DNA from 4 places in the Saccharospirillum sp. HFRX-2 genome. Region 2 is predicted to be linked to each of the others. Evidence: predicted binding sites of a transcription regulator. Region 2 holds the regulator's gene; each other region holds the start of a gene.
What was found. Region 2 encodes sigma-54, which starts transcription at its own class of promoters, with help from an activator protein. Its sites were predicted from a motif close to TGGCACNNNNNTTGCTNT; they were not measured.
Positions count from the first base shown of each region.

Region 1: flgF (flagellar basal-body rod protein FlgF) is a predicted target of sigma-54. The motif match lies at 2,252-2,269, and genes of this name have one in related genera.
Region 3: ABMA60_RS10605 (sugar phosphorylase) is a predicted target of sigma-54. The motif match lies at 1,748-1,765, and genes of this name have one in related genera.
Region 4: glnK (P-II family nitrogen regulator) is a predicted target of sigma-54. The motif match lies at 2,572-2,589, and genes of this name have one in related genera.

Region 1 is NZ_JBEBMU010000006.1:129,002-132,951, forward strand. Features, by position in the region: gene flgH (flagellar basal body L-ring protein FlgH) at 1-638, opposite strand, end outside; gene flgG (flagellar basal-body rod protein FlgG) at 655-1,443, opposite strand; gene flgF (flagellar basal-body rod protein FlgF) at 1,457-2,203, opposite strand; gene ABMA60_RS13445 (flagellar hook-basal body complex protein) at 2,525-3,950, opposite strand, start outside.
Region 2 is NZ_JBEBMU010000007.1:15,423-19,372, forward strand. Features, by position in the region: gene lptC (LPS export ABC transporter periplasmic protein LptC) at 1-151, shown strand, start outside; gene lptA (lipopolysaccharide transport periplasmic protein LptA) at 171-677, shown strand; gene lptB (LPS export ABC transporter ATP-binding protein) at 678-1,403, shown strand; gene ABMA60_RS14190 (RNA polymerase factor sigma-54) at 1,465-2,994, shown strand; gene hpf (ribosome hibernation-promoting factor, HPF/YfiA family) at 3,142-3,447, shown strand; gene ABMA60_RS14200 (PTS sugar transporter subunit IIA) at 3,450-3,905, shown strand; gene rapZ (RNase adapter RapZ) at 3,911-3,950, shown strand, end outside.
Region 3 is NZ_JBEBMU010000004.1:128,520-132,469, forward strand. Features, by position in the region: gene ABMA60_RS10590 (serine hydrolase domain-containing protein) at 1-243, opposite strand, end outside; gene ABMA60_RS10595 (GNAT family N-acetyltransferase) at 309-773, opposite strand; gene galU (UTP--glucose-1-phosphate uridylyltransferase GalU) at 837-1,685, opposite strand; gene ABMA60_RS10605 (sugar phosphorylase) at 1,940-3,685, shown strand; gene ABMA60_RS10610 (sulfate/molybdate ABC transporter ATP-binding protein) at 3,735-3,950, opposite strand, start outside.
Region 4 is NZ_JBEBMU010000001.1:423,011-426,960, forward strand. Features, by position in the region: gene ABMA60_RS02130 (isopenicillin N synthase family dioxygenase) at 1-400, shown strand, start outside; gene ABMA60_RS02135 (aspartoacylase) at 501-1,400, shown strand; gene ABMA60_RS02140 (hypothetical protein) at 1,397-1,963, opposite strand; gene ABMA60_RS02145 (accessory factor UbiK family protein) at 2,042-2,302, opposite strand; gene glnK (P-II family nitrogen regulator) at 2,741-3,079, shown strand; gene ABMA60_RS02155 (ammonium transporter) at 3,113-3,950, shown strand, end outside.

The DNA of each region.
Region 1 (3,950 bases), on a different contig from region 2:
GCGCCGGCGCCGCTGTAGGAAATGCGGGCATCGGCCAGTTTCTGGCTGGACACTGTGTTGTCCAGGTTGATGTCTTCCGGGCGCAACATGCCCTGAATACGGATAAATTCAGCGCCGGTATTCAGCGTAATCCACTTTTCACCGCGCACTCGCAGTACGCCGTTGGGCAGCACTTCAGAGACGGTCACAGAGATATTGCCGCTCAAGCTGTTGCTCTGGTCGGCATCGCCGCTGCCAGAAAAGCTGCGGTTGCCACCAACGGTGCCACTGAGCAACTCAATGGGCTGACCACCACCGATGATCGGCGCGTTCAGCGCCGCTTCACTGGTCTTCGATGAGGACGCCTGAGACGACTTGCTGCCCTGGGTTTGCTCATCCAGCACGATGGTGATGATGTCACCGGTGCGCATGGCTTTCTTATCGCCATAGAGCGCCATACCGGCCTGGCTGTTAAACAGCGAACCGTCGGTTCCCGGTGGTGCCTGCAAGGCTTCGGCCGGTACCGGCGCAAAATCCGGGTCGCCTGGCTGCGGGAAGGGTTCACCCAGACCCACCGATTGCGTGGTGCTGCAGCCACTGACCAGCAGACTCAAAGCCGCCCAAGTCAGCGCTGTGCGAAGCGGTGTGATCATCTTCATGAGCTTAATCCTCGCGTTACAGGTTCGACGTAATGAAGCCCAGCATCTGATCGGCAGTGCTGACCACTTTGGAGTTCATTTCGTAGGACCGTTGCGTCGAAATCATGTCGACCATTTCCTCGACGATGGTCACGTTCGAGGTTTCCAGAGCGCCTTGAACAATGGCGCCAAAACCATCCAGACTCGGCACGCCGACCTGAGGTGGGCCACTGGCCGCGGTCTCCAGGAAGAGGTTCTTACCCGCGGACTGCAAACCCGCCGGGTTGACGAAGTCGACCACTTCGATATCGCCCAGCTGCACCAGGTTGTTGTTGTCGTTACCGATCACCGCCGTGACGATGCCGTCTTCACCAATGGTGATGGTGCTGGTTTGTTCCGGCACTTGGATATCCGGCTCCAGCAGATAACCACTGGCGGTAACGATCTGACCTTCATCGTTCATATGAAAGGTGCCGTCGCGGGTGTAAGCCAGGTTGCCGTCGGGCAGCAGAATCTGGAAAAAACCACGACCGTTGATCGCCAGGTCCAAAGGCTGCTCGGTGGTGTTCAGATCACCCTGGGTAAAGAGTTTTTGCGTACCCACGGTGCGCACCCCGGTACCAAGCTGCAAACCGGAGGGCAGCTGGGTGTTTTGAGTACCCTGGGCGCCCGGCTGACGTTGAATCTGATAGATCAGATCTTCAAACACCGCCCGCTCTTTTTTAAAGCCGGTGGTGCTGGCGTTTGCCATGTTGTTGGAGATGGTGGCCAAGGAAAGATCCTGGGCTTCCAAACCGGTCTTACCGACCCACAATGCCTTATGCATCTTGAATACCCCCTTAGCTTAACCGCAGAATTTGTTCAGAAGAGCGAGTGATTTCCTCGATCGTCTTCATCATTTTTACTTGCAGTTCGTACTGGCGATTCAGCGCCAGCACATTGGTTAGTTCGTGCACCGGATTAACGTTGCTGCCTTCAACAAAGCCACTGACAACCGACAACGCCGGATCGTCTTCCAACACCTGCTCTCCTTCACGCGGACGGAACAAACCGTCGGTGCCTTTATCGAGGTTCTGCAGATCCGGGTTCACAATTTTCAGACCGTCGATGACCGCCATCTCATTGGGGCCAGCGCCGGCCGGGCGAATGGAAATGGTGCCGTCTTCGCCGATCTCGACTTTCTCATAGGGCGGCAAGACGATCGGTCCACCACCCTGCCCGATCACCGGCTGGCCGGAACCATTGATCAACTGACCGACTGGGGTGACGGAAAAATCACCGCGTCGGGTATAGGCTTCATTGCCTTCGGCGTCCTGAACGGCAAAGAAACCGTCACCGGTAATGGCAACATCCAATTCATTGCCGGTTTCAACCAGGGGGCCGTCGTTAAAATCGGTCGCCGGCCGTTCGGTGTTGGAGAACGCCCGTGATGGGTAATACTCACCAAACACCGGCATGGCGCGTGCCTGCTCCCAGTCGGCGCGAAAGCCGGTGGTCGTGGCATTGGCCAGATTGTTCGAGTGTGACGTCTGCGCCAGCATGTTGTGTTTGGCGCCGGTCATGGCGATGTATATCGCGCGATCCATGGGTAACTCCTGCCGCTATTGGGCTGTTTAACCGCTTATAACGGATAGATAGCGAAAGCCGTGCCAAGTTTTGAAAATGCCTGGAGAGCCAGATTTGGCGGGGAGTTGGCGTAAGTGGCCAGGGACGTGCAGAGGAGTGCGGCAAGCGATTGCCGTGGGCGGAAGACGCTGGACGGGAGACGGGAGACGCTGGATACGCAAAACCCAGCACCAAAGGTGCTTCGTAATTTGCGTCTTCCGTCCGGGCGGCGTACCGCTCCCGTTAAGCGTCCAGCGGAAAAAGGCGCCGTTACCGACGCCATAGCTGGAGAGAACCCAAAACTATCGTAAATTAATAATCGTCTGGGTCACGGCGTTGGCCGTTTCAATCGTCTTCGAGCTGGCCTGATAGTTTCGCTGGGCGATAATCAGGTGCACCAACTGCTCCGACAGATCCACCGTCGAATCTTCCAAAGAGGCCGATTCGATGGTGCCCAGCGAGGCCGTTCCGGGCTCACCGATTACCGCATCACCGGATTCAAACCCTTCGACCCACTCGGTGTCACCGACCGGCACCAGACCTTCGGTGTTGGCGAAGGATGCCAGCGCCACCTGACCCAGCTTCAGTGCTTCGCCGTTAGAGTAACGGGCGTAGATGATGCCGGCGTCGTCAATCTCCAGGTCAGACAGTCGGCCTGAGGCGTAACCATCCTGCTGCAGATTGTTGTTGGCAAAGGTGCCACCGTACTGAGTGGTGCCATCGAACGAGATCGCAAAGTTCGAGTTAAAGTTCGGGTCCGGAATCGGCAAGGCACCGCCCTGAGCTTCCGGTTGACCGATGTAGGCACCGGTTGGCTTGCCGGTATCCGGGTCGATCGGCTTCCAGTTGGAGATCAGGAAGTCGCCGGTGCTTTCCTTGTTCAGGGTACCGTCGGCGTTAAAGTACAGCTTGTGCGATGCCAGCGTCGCCTGGGTGTTCTCCGGGAACGGCAGGTTGGTGTTCGGATCACCAACATTCTCACCATCGACCTGCAGATACACCGTCCAAGTGCTCAGCGAGTTGGGGCGATTCGGATCGGGCGCATCCTTCACATAGAAGAAGCGCATTTCGTGCTCGTTACCGATGGAATCGAAGATTCGCAACGCCCGCGTTTCGTTATAGGTGTCGGAGTCATCCGGGTTGAACTCGTTAATGGTGTACGGCTCGAACGCATCTTCACCCAGGCCGTTGAACAGACCGGCCACATAGGGATCCGGCTCCAACATGGTGTAGCCTTCGTTGAGGATGATATCGACGGAGCCACCAATGCGCGCATTGGTTTCCGCGTCGGCATTGCCACCGAGCACCACCGGTGCAGATCCCTGAACGCCTTGTACCCTCAGGCTATCGGTCACCGTCGGTGATTCGATGCGCACCGAGATGTCGATACCGGTGCTGGAGGTCAGAATCACATCGCCGGTTTCGGTATCGAATTCGGCGGTGATGCTGTTCAACGAGGTCTGCTGATACTGATTGATTTCAGCCACCATCGCTTCCAGGCTGTTCGCTTCAATCACCTGACCGTTGATGTAGATGTTCATGTCACCGGAGTTAACGTAGTTCTGCGACATCAACCGCACTTCGGTTTCCGCCGAGGCGTCCACACCTTCGTACTCGCTCAGTAGTGCAGCGATTTCACCGGCAGTCGAGCCTTCGGGAATGGTAACCAGCTCGCGCTCATCGGCCTCTTCGTTGTAGATGACTACGCCCTGTTCCGGGTAGCCGTTA
Region 2 (3,950 bases):
AAATGGCGACTTCGTCAGCACACCTGAGCCTGTTAGACTCACCCAGGGTCCGCAGGTGGCCACAGGCGTGGGATTCAACGCCGATCTAACGACGGATGACCCCGTCCTTACTTTGCAATCCGAGGTAGCCATTCATTATGAGGTCGACTGATTCCAAGCGGCGCTGGCGCATGACCTTGACCGCCGCCGCACTGTGCCTGTGCAGCAGTGCCGCTTTGGCACTGCCCGGAGATCGCGATCAGCCGATGACCATTCAGGCCGACCAGGGCGCTTTTCGCAGCGGCAGTGGCGAAGCGCATTTTCAGGGCAACGTTCACCTCAAGCAGGGCAGCCTGGAAGTCTGGGCCGATACCCTTGATGTCACCCGCGACCCGGCCACCGGCGTGATTGAATTTCTCGAAGCGCGTGGCGAACCGGCGCGCTATCAGGAACAGCCGAATGTCGGCGAACCGCTGATCCATGTGCAAGGTCAGCGCATCGAATACCGGCCACAACAAGACATCATTATCACCGAAGGCGGCGGGCGCCTGGAGCAGAATGACAGCGAAATCAACGCTGACTACATCCAATACAATCTGGTTGAAGAAACACTCAGTGTGCGCTCGGTACGCAGCCAGACAGAAAATCCTGAAGCACCTCAGGCAACCTGGATCATCCAGCCAGGAGCGGTGGACTGAATGAGTTTATTGCACGCTAAACACCTGGCCAAAAGTTACCGCAGACGCCCGGTGGTACGCGATGTCAGCCTCAGCGTGGAGCCTGGTCAGATCGTCGGTCTGCTCGGCCCCAATGGCGCGGGGAAAACCACCTGCTTCTATATGATTGTTGGGCTGATTCCTGCCGACAATGGCGAGGTCTACGTCGGCGATACCGCTGTCACCAAACTGCCCATGCACGCCCGGGCACGCCACGGTATCGGTTATTTGCCTCAGGAAGCGTCGATCTTTCGCAAGCTGAGTGTCGCCGACAACATTCTCGGCGTGCTGCAGACGCGTAAAGAGTTGTCGCGCAGTGAGCGCCACGATCGGTTGGAATCGTTGCTCGATGAGTTCAACATCAACCACATCCGCGACAGCCTGGGTATGGCGCTGTCCGGTGGTGAGCGCCGCCGCGTAGAGATCGCCCGCGCCCTGGCCATGGAACCGGCGGTGGTGTTGCTGGACGAACCCTTTGCCGGTGTCGATCCGATTTCCGTAGGCGACATCAAAGGCATCATTCATCATTTGCGCGATCGCGGCATTGCCGTTTTGATCACCGATCACAACGTCCGTGAAACGCTCGATATCTGCGAAAAAGCCTATATCGTTGGCAACGGACATATCATCGCTGAAGGAACAGCTGAGGATGTACTCAACAACGCCACCGTGCGTGAGGTATATTTAGGCGACCAGTTCCGGCTATGACGGCAAGGTTCCCGTCAGGACTCGTTGTAATTAACAGGCCCAAAGGCGTATTAACACCTCTATGAAGACCTCCTTACAACTTAAAATGAGTCAGCAGTTGACGATGACGCCGCAACTGCAGCAAGCCATTCGTCTCCTGCAACTGTCGACCCTGGACTTACAACAGGAAATTCAGGAGGCGTTGGAAACCAACCCCATGCTGGAGGTTCGCGAAGACGACAGCGGCAACAGCAGCGATGGCGAACATGACCATGCCAACACCAGCGAATCCCATAATGGCGATTCACTGAATGGCGACAGGGCCAAAGCCGAAACTCTGATCGACAATTCCGACAATCGCCAGGAAATGGAAATTCAGGAACACATTCCGGATGATCTGGCGGTTGATTCATCCTGGGACGACATCTACACCCACACACCGACCAGTCATGGCTTACCGTCTGGTGATGACGACTTCAATTTCGAGAACGTTTACGGCACCACCGACTCGCTTTGGGATCATCTGAACTGGCAGCTCAACCTGACCACCATGACCGATCGCGATCGACTGATCGCCGAAGCCATCATTGAAAGCGTCGATGCCGAAGGTTATTTGCAGTCCAGCCTCGATGAAATTTTTGAAGGCCTGGACAAAGAATTGTCCAGTGAAGACGACCCCTTGGAAATGGACGAAGTGGAAGCGGTACTGCGCCGCGTTCAGCATTTCGACCCCGCCGGCGTTTGCGCCCGCGATCTGTCCGACTGTCTCAGCATTCAATTAAACCAACTGCCCGAAGAAACCCCCAGCCGCCAGGAAGCGCTTAAGATCGTCAAAGATCATCTGGACCTGCTTGGCGCACGCGACTACGCCCAACTGATGCGTAAAACGCGGCTAAAAGAAAACGACCTGCGCGACGTTATTCTGCTGATTCAAAGCCTGAACCCGCGACCGGGCAACCAGATCGAAAGCGGCAAAGACGAATATGTGGTGCCCGATGTCATGGTGCGCAAAGACATCAAAAACAATCGTTGGCTGGTTGAGTTAAATCCGGACATCGCGCCCAAACTGCGCGTCAATGCATCCTACGCTTCGATGGTCAAACGCGCCGATAATTCCAGCGACAACACCTACCTTAAAGATCATCTTCAGGAAGCGCGCTGGTTCATTAAAAGTCTGCAAAGCCGTAACGAAACGCTGCTGAAAGTGGCGACTAATATCGTTGAACATCAGCGCGGTTTTCTCGAACACGGTGAAGAAGCGATGAAGCCGTTGGTGCTGCATGATGTGGCGCAGGCGGTCGAGATGCACGAATCGACTATCTCGCGCGTCACCACGCAAAAATACATGCACACCCCGCGCGGTATTTTTGAGCTGAAGTATTTCTTCTCCAGTCATGTCAGCACCGAAGGCGGTGGCGAATGTTCGAGCACCGCTATTCGCGCCATCATTCGCAAGCTGGTCGCGGCGGAAAACCCGCGCAAACCGCTGAGTGATTCCAAAATTGCCACCTTGCTTGGCGACCAGGGCATCAAGGTCGCCCGACGCACCATCGCCAAGTACCGGGAGGCCATGCATATTCCTCCGTCAAATGAACGTAAGAGTTTGATTTAGATCAGATTTTCGAACGACTGCAGGCTTGAAGTAGCAGCCTCTCACCGCAAAGATTGAATCAGGAGCTAGACTGAAACCAGGGATAGCACTCAAGGAAGCCGGCCGACATCATGGCCTGAATCATTGTCACTGCATGAGGAGCGGACTATGCAAGTCAACATCAGCGGTCAACACGTCGAAGTTACTGAAGCTCTGCACGACTATGTTGCCTCCAAGCTGGAAAAACTGGAGCGACACTACGATCAGATCGGCAACGTCCAGGTGACGCTCAGTATTGAAAAAAATCGGCAAAAAGCGGAAGCTTCGCTGAACATCAAGGGGGCTCAGTTGCACGCCGATGCTGCACACGATGATTTATACGCCGCCATTGACATGATCACTGACAAACTCGACCGCCAGTTGCTCAAGCACAAGGAAAAAACGGTCGACCGCATGCACGGGAACTCTCGTTAACCATGATTCAACTGGACCAGGTCCTCTCATCCGAACGCGTCTATACCGGCGCGTTCGGTGTCAGCAAGAAACGCGTTCTGCAGAGTCTGGCCGAACGCTTGGCGGCTTCACTTGATGGTGTTGGTGAAGTCGATCTTTTCGATCAGCTGATTGCCCGTGAGCGCCTGGGTTCCACCGGTTTAGGCCAAGGCATTGCTGTACCGCATTGTCGTCTGGCGCAGATTGAACGCCCCATCGCTGCGCTCGCCAAACTCGACGAAGCCGTCGATTTTGAATCCCCCGACCGCAAACCGGTCGACCTCTTGTTCGTGCTGGTGGTGCCTGAAGCGGCCACCGACGATCATCTCAATTTACTGGCCGCTGTGGTGGAACGATTCAACGACAGCGCCTTGGTGAAATCACTGCGCCAGGCCTCCGACAGCCAGACCCTTTATCAGCAATTTATTCAGGGCCTCTGATCGCCATGGCGCATCCCGATTTCCGGCTGGTCATCATCAGCGGAC
Region 3 (3,950 bases), on a different contig from region 2:
AATAGCGATGCCAACCAGCGCTGACATTAACGACTTGGACGCCGACTTGATATTGGCCGGCTGATCGAGTCGGGCACCATTAAAACTTTCCGCCAGAATCAGTTCGCCGGACTGAGCAACCTGAAGGGTATAAAGATTATTAAAGCGAGCAGCAGCAAGATGAATGGATTCGGTGGGAGACTCGGCCAGAACCGGCGCTAAAAGCCCGAACGATAAACAACTGATCACAACAGGTCGAAACATGGCAACCTACTCCGCACCCACAGCAAAGCTGACAGACTAGCAGAGCATGCTGCCAATCGACGGCTCTAGAATGTCAAGGTCATGAAAACCGAATGCGGGTCCGGCTGGTAATCGGCGAACGGATCGGTGTATTTAAAACCCACGGCTTCGTACATCCGTCGCGCCGGCAAAAAGGCGTCCATTGAGCCGGTTTCCAGACTGATGCGTTGCATGCCTTTGGTGCGCGCCTGATCCAAAGCGTGCTGTAGCAAAGCGCGGGCAATGCCCTGCCGTAAAAAGCGCGGATCGGTACGCATGGACTTCAATTCGCCATGCGTCTCGTCCAGTGCTTTCAAAGCCGCACAGCCAAGCAATTGATCGTCACGCCAGGCCGTCCAAAACTGAATATTCGGTTGTTGCAGTGCACTCAAATCGAGTGCATGCACGCTTTCCGGCGGTGAGTGTTCAGCCATGCCCGCCAGATGCGCAGCCAGGAGTTCAACAACGGCCGGATGCTCCAGACCGCCATCGCGAATCTCAATATCAGACATAGAAGTGTTCCGAAAAATAGGTCGAACAAAGCCCGGGTCAGAACGACCCGGGCTGAGCTTTGATCAGGTCAACAGACCTTTTTTGTAGAGGTTTTCGTAGCAGTAGTTGGTGGCGTCGACAAAGCCTTCAACAGAACCGCAGTCAAAGCGTTTGCCTTTCAGCCGATAGGCCATGACCACTCCATCCTGGGCCTGGGTCATCAAGGCATCGGTCAACTGAACTTCGTCGTTCTTGCCCGGCGGCGTATTGCGCAGAATTTCAAAAATGTCGGGCGTCAGAATATAGCGACCAATGACCGCCAGATTAGAAGGTGCGTCTTCCTTCTTGGGTTTTTCCACCATGCTTTTTACGCGGTAGAGACCGTCTTTCATTTCTTCGCCGTCGATCACACCGTATTTGTGGATCTCATCTTCGGGTACTTCCATCACCGCAACGATGCTGCAACGGAATTGATTGAAGACTTTGACCATCTGCGCCAGGACGTTTTCCGTGGTTTCTTCAGGCTCGGGCAAACAGAGGTCGTCAGCCAGGATGACACCGAAAGGTTCGTTGCCGATCAGAGTTTCGCCGCAAAGAATGGCATGACCCAGACCTTTCATTTCTTTTTGGCGCGTGAACGAGAAAATGCCCTCATCCATCACATGACGAATCGATTTGAGAAACTCTTCCTTGTTGGAACCATTGATCTGGTGTTCCAGCTCATAGGAAATATCAAAATGGTCGGCAATGGCGCGTTTGCCACGACCAGTCACAAAGCCGATTTCGTTCAAGCCTGCTTCGATGGCCTCTTCAACCCCATATTGCACCAGGGGCTTATTGACGATCGGCAGCATTTCCTTGGGCAGCGCCTTGGTTGCCGGCAGAAAACGCGTTCCGTAGCCGCCAACGGGGAACATACATTTGCGAATCATTTCCTATCCTCTATTTCTGCTTTGTCTTCAGTTCTAAGCAATTAACTGACCACCCGCAATTGTGGCGCGTTGTTTGCGATATAACCGGCGTAGCTGGGGTCAGCTGTACAGCCCTGCACCGCTTTGGCGCGCCAATGGCGGTCTGGGGTTGGAACTGTCCTTACACTAATATTGTTGCACCAATATGAAGCATGGCACCAGGATGGTGCGTTACTTCAATTGTGATCATCATACATCAGGTTAGGGAGACTAACATGACAGAAGCCGAGGCCCGTCTGGCGGCTTTTCGAGAATCAGCCGAGCAGCGTATGACGTTGCTGTACGGTGCACAACGCGCCCCGGCGGTGACCGATCAATTGATGGGTTTATTGAATCGTTATCAGAGCGCTATTTACCATCACACCCGCAGCGCAAACTGGGATGAAACCGACAATCTGCTGATTACCTACGGCGATGCCATTCGCAATCGCGATGAACCGGGCCTATTGCAATTGGAACGCTTTCTGGAAGCCTTCTATCCCAGCCTGATCAGCAACATCCATTTACTGCCCTTTTATCCCTACAGCTCTGACGACGGCTTTTCGGTCATCGACTTTAAACAGGTGCGCGATACCGTCGGCCAATGGGATCATATCGATGCCTTAGCGCGCCGTTTCGGCATTATGTTCGATCTGGTTTTGAACCATTGCTCGCGCGAAAACCTCTGGTTTATTGAGTACATTCAAAACCAGGAACCGGGCTGCAATTACTTTATCGATCTCGACCCCGCTACCGACGTTTCCATGGTCACCCGACCGCGTTCTTCGCCATTAGCCGCACCCATCAATACGCACCGTGGCACTCGTCATGTCTGGGCAACTTTTAGCGAAGACCAGATCGACCTGAATTACGAAAACCCCGATGTGCTGCTGGCGATGATGGATGTGTTTTTGTTCTATCTGTCAAAAGGTGCTCGCTTAGTACGGCTCGATGCGGTGGCGTTTTTATGGAAGCGCTTGGGCACTTCCTGCATTCATCTGCCGGAAACCCATGAGATCGTTAAACTGATGCGCGACATCGTCGATGCCGTTGCGCCCTGGGTCATATTGGTCACCGAAACCAATGTGCCGCACGAGGAAAACCTGTCCTATTTCGGCGAGGGCGATGAAGCCTCGATGGTCTATCAGTTCGCGCTGCCGCCGCTGGTGCTCTATACCCTGAACCGCGGCAACGCCGACCTGCTGACCAACTGGGCGATGACACTGGCACCGCCACCTCCGCACTGCACTTACCTGAATTTCACCGCCAGTCACGACGGCATCGGCCTGCGCGCGCTCGAAGGCATTTTGCCGGCCTATGAAATTCAAAGTCTGCTCGACTGCATGCACCAGTTCGGCGGCTACGTCAGCATGAAAGCCAACCCCAACGGCAAAGACAGTCCTTACGAAATCAACATCAGTTATTTCGACGCGCTTAAAGGCACCCGCACCGGTGCCGACCAGTGGCAGGTGGAACGTTTTCTGTGTTCGCAAACTTTGATGATGAGCCTGCAGGGCATTCCCGGTTTTTATTTGCAGAGTTTGATCGGTTCACCGAACGACTTGGCCGGCGTTGAACGCACCGGGCGCTTGCGTTCAATCAATCGCAAAACCTGGCAGTGGAATGAGCTGAATGAGGTGATGACCGACGAGCGACATCCGTCCTATATCGTCAGCCAGGAACTGGCGCGGCGCATTAAATTGCGGGGTGAACAGCCGGCGTTTCATCCTGAAGCTCGCCAGCGGGTGGTGGATCTGGATTCGGCGTTTTTTATTCTGCGCCGCGATGCAGACGACAGTCGCGTCTACGGCATCTTCAACGTCACCGCCGTGCCGCGCACCCTGGACCTGACTCGACTGCTGCCATCGCAAGAAGCCTGGACTTACTTCGATCTGATCAGCGAACAGCACGTCGCCGCCAATGAGGAGTTGGCGCTGGCGCCCTATCAGGTGGTTTGGCTAGTACCGGTTAGAAACGCTTAACCGAGGCGGCTCAGGGTTCGCCGGTCAGCAAACCGGCGAACCTCGTTTATCAGCTTAACGCCACGGCCTGCGGCTGCTGCGTGGCCTCGGTATCGAAACGATGCCACTGAGTCACCGTCGCAAAAAGGCGTTTGCCACGCTGCACACCTAAACGCTCAAAATCGGCATGGCTGATGGTCGCCAGCCAGGGTTCCACCAGCCAATCGGCTTCCAGTTCCAGCCGCACCTCGGCACCGACCGGAACAATGGCGGTTACCGTGACCGG
Region 4 (3,950 bases), on a different contig from region 2:
CCCCAATTTGCCCAATGTCCGTGCCGGTGCGCACGAAGACATCAACCTGATCACCTTGCTGGTTGGTTCCGAGCAGGAAGGTCTGGAAGTGTTGAATAAGCGCGGCGAATGGGTTGGCATCTCGATGATTGAAGGCACCATCATCTGTAATGTCGGCGATATGCTGCAGCGCCTGACCAATCATGTACTGCCCTCGACCACGCACCGGGTGGTGAACCCCAAAGGTGATGCCGGTAAGGTGTCGCGCTACTCCATTCCCTTCTTCGTGCACCCCAATCCGGGCACCTCTTTGGATGCCTTGCCGCAGTGCGTGACCGAGGATAACCCCAAGCGTTATCCACCGATCACCAGCGACGAGTATCTGATGGAGCGACTGCGGCAGATTGGTCTGATTAAGTAAAACCCAGCCAGGGCCGGATTGAACCGGCCCTGTTGCCATTGAATCCCTGCGCGCGCTCGCCCATATTGGATGGCATTGGGAACGCTTATCGAGGCACTGCATGCCATCCATCAAACACGTCGCCATCACCGGCGGTACGCACGGCAATGAACTGACCGGCGTTTATCTGCTCAAGCATTGGCGCAATAACCCCGAACAGGTTTGTCGGGACAGCTTTGTTACTGAGTTGCATCTGGCCAATCCCAAGGCGAATGGTCACAACCGTCGTTATCTGGATCAGGATCTGAACCGCCAGTTTGGTTGGGATGATCTGAACGATCATGAGTTGTGCGGTTATGAGCAAAACCGGGCGAAATCGCTGAATTCATTGCTTGGCCCAAAAGACGAACCCCGGGTCGATTTTGTGCTCGATCTGCACACCACTACCGCCAATATGGGCGTCACTCTGGTGATTAAATCGGAGGATCCCTTGGTGACCGGCATGGCGTTTTACGCCAAACAATGCATGCCGGAAGTGACCTTGTTTTATGAGCCGGCGCAGCGGCTGGAAGATAATTTTCTGATTTCACTGGGCCGCAAATATGGCCTGCTGATTGAAGTCGGGCCGGTGCCACAGGGCTTGTTGCGCTGGGATGTATATCAGCAGACTGAGGCGGTGACCGGTCATTGCCTGGATTATCTGGATGCGGTCAACCGTGGGGAACCGCCCGAAGTGGCGACGTCAATGCCGGGTTTTCAGTTTGTGCGCAAGGTGCAGTTGCCGGAAAACGAGCGGGGAGAAATTACTGCCATGGTGCATCCGAATCTGCAGGATGCTGACTATCAGCCGATTAAGCCGGGCGATCCGCTGTTTATCACCCTGGATGGAGAAACCTTGCCTTACGACGGTGAAGAGATGTTATACGGCGCCTTTATCAACGAGGCGGCCTATTACGACCGCCACGTTGGTTTGAGCTTGATGCGTCCTTGCACCATAGAGCGCGGGTCACAGCCAGATTAAATCTGCCCGAACTGGAAACTCAGCACCACGGATGCACCGGACAGGTCGTCGTCGCTGACGCCATCCAGATCGGGGTCGGTGGTCAGCCGATAGGCGCCACCGATACCCACTTCCAGAAAATCGGTCAGATTCACTTCCGCGCCGACAGAGACTTCGCTGGCCAGAAAGCTGCCGTTGTCTTCGTCGGTACCATCACTCAGAGACACCGATCCCGCACCCAGCAGTAGCTTGGTTTCAACATGCACGACCGCATCCGGCCGATGGGTGTAGCCGATCAGCAAACCGCCGTAACCCATATCCAGCGTTTGACCGTTACCCCACTCCGGCTCGTTAATCAGGCCATAACCGGCGCCACCGATCAGCAATGAATGCACGCCGGTGGTAAAGGTGCCGGCGCCTTCGCCGCCGAGCATAATGGCGGTTTCATCGCCCAACTGACCGTATTTGACCAGCGGACCGCCGTAGCCGCCGGAGCGGGCGTTCTGCATATCGATCAAGGCATCCTTGGCAAAGGCAGGCAGACTGAGCATTGCCACCAGGGGTAAAAGGATCAGTGCACGCATTGATATATCTCCATAACAAGGCAGGGGCCGGACTGAGCTTATCTTGCCGGCAATTGGCAATCAGCCCAGTGGTAAAAGTCACGATGAGGAGGAATCGCTCAATTTGGCTTCCAGTTCTTTCAGCTGGGTTTCCAGTTCAGCCAACTGTGTCCGGGTGCGTTCCAGCACCGCTTGCTGAGCGTCAAACTCGTCGCGGCTGACGACATCCAGTTTACTCAGTTGCGCTTGCACCAGGCTGCGCAAATTGGTGCGCAAGTCGTCACGCGCCTGCTGTCCCTGACTGAACAGGGCACTGGCCTGACGACTGATTTGGTCGAGCATATCTTCGGGTAATTTCATGGCACCTCCGTGCTCCAAAACAGGGCTGGAAATAGCAGCAGACGCCGTTGCCAGCCTCACCAGATGGAGACTTGATTCAAATTTCTGTGGCAATGATGGCAACGCTATCAGCGCTAACCTCGTGATTTTCAGGCCCTATCCCGTCTTTGAGCAAATAGTGTGCACTGACGGCGCACAGCTTTTGTGCGCTGCACTGATTTTGTGCGCATAACGCTCAATCCTTGACCCGACATTTACGTAAATCCTTGATTCATCGCATTGACCGGAGTTGGCACGGGCTTCGCTTTACCCCCTCGCACACGATTCCAATCGCAGCCAACCGTTGCGTTGGACATTGTAACTCGGGTGATTTCCGGTAGCACTGGCTGCGACGGGCGATCCCCTCGAGCCGGCGCTGTCAATTCAGTGCAACGGTGGAACGGAAAGGAGTGAACAAAAATGAAACTCGTATCAGCCATTATCAAGCCCTTTAAGTTGGACGACGTCCGCGAAGCGCTGTCTGAAATCGGCGTACAGGGCATCACCGTAACCGAAGTAAAAGGTTTCGGACGTCAGAAAGGCCATACCGAACTCTATCGGGGTGCGGAGTATGTGGTCGATTTCTTGCCCAAAGTGAAAGTAGAAGTCGGTGTTTCCGACGAACTGCTGGACCGGGCAATCGAGGCCATTTCCAAGGCCGCCAACACCGGCAAGATCGGTGACGGCAAGATCTTTGTAACCCCGCTCGAACAGGCCATTCGCATTCGTACCGGCGAGACCGGCAACGACGCGATCTGAGCAAAAAATAAATAGCAATTGGAGACAAGGGTGATGCAGAACCAAATTTTTGAACTGCAATTTGCCATGGATACGTTCTATTTCCTGATCTGTGGCGCATTGGTCATGTGGATGGCCGCTGGTTTCGCAATGTTGGAAGCTGGCTTGGTCCGTGCCAAGAACACGACTGAAATTCTGACCAAAAACGTCGCGCTGTATGCGATTGCCTGCACCATGTACCTGATCTGTGGTTATCAGTTCATGTACGGCGGCGGCTGGTTCCTGTCAGGTGTTGAGACAGTGGCCAACTTCAGCGTTGAAGGTGCTTTGGCGGCTTCTGAAGAGGCTGGTTTTGACGGCGGCTCTGTTTACTCAGGCGCCTCTGACTTCTTCTTCCAGGTGGTGTTCGTGGCAACAGCCATGTCCATCGTTTCCGGTGCCGTGGCCGAACGTATGAAGCTGTGGGCCTTCCTGGTCTTCGCTGTGGCCATGACTGCAGTCATCTATCCGTTCGAAGGTGGCTGGACTTGGGGCGGTAACGAAGTCTTCGGCATGTACTCGCTGAGTTATTCTGACTACGCCGGTTCCGGTATCGTTCACATGGCCGGTGCTGCTGCTGCTCTGGCGGGTGTTCTGCTACTGGGCCCACGCAAAGGCAAATACGGCAAGAATGGCGAAATCAACGCCATTCCAGGTGCCAACCTGCCGCTGGCGACTCTGGGTACCTTCATCCTGTGGATGGGCTGGTTCGGCTTCAACGGTGGTTCTACCCTGAAACTGGGCGGTATGGCCGTTGCCAACGAAGTGGCTAACGTCTTCCTGAACACCAACGCTGCTGCGGCCGGTGGTTTGATCGCCGCGCTGATCGTCGCTCGCCTGTGGTTCAAGAAAG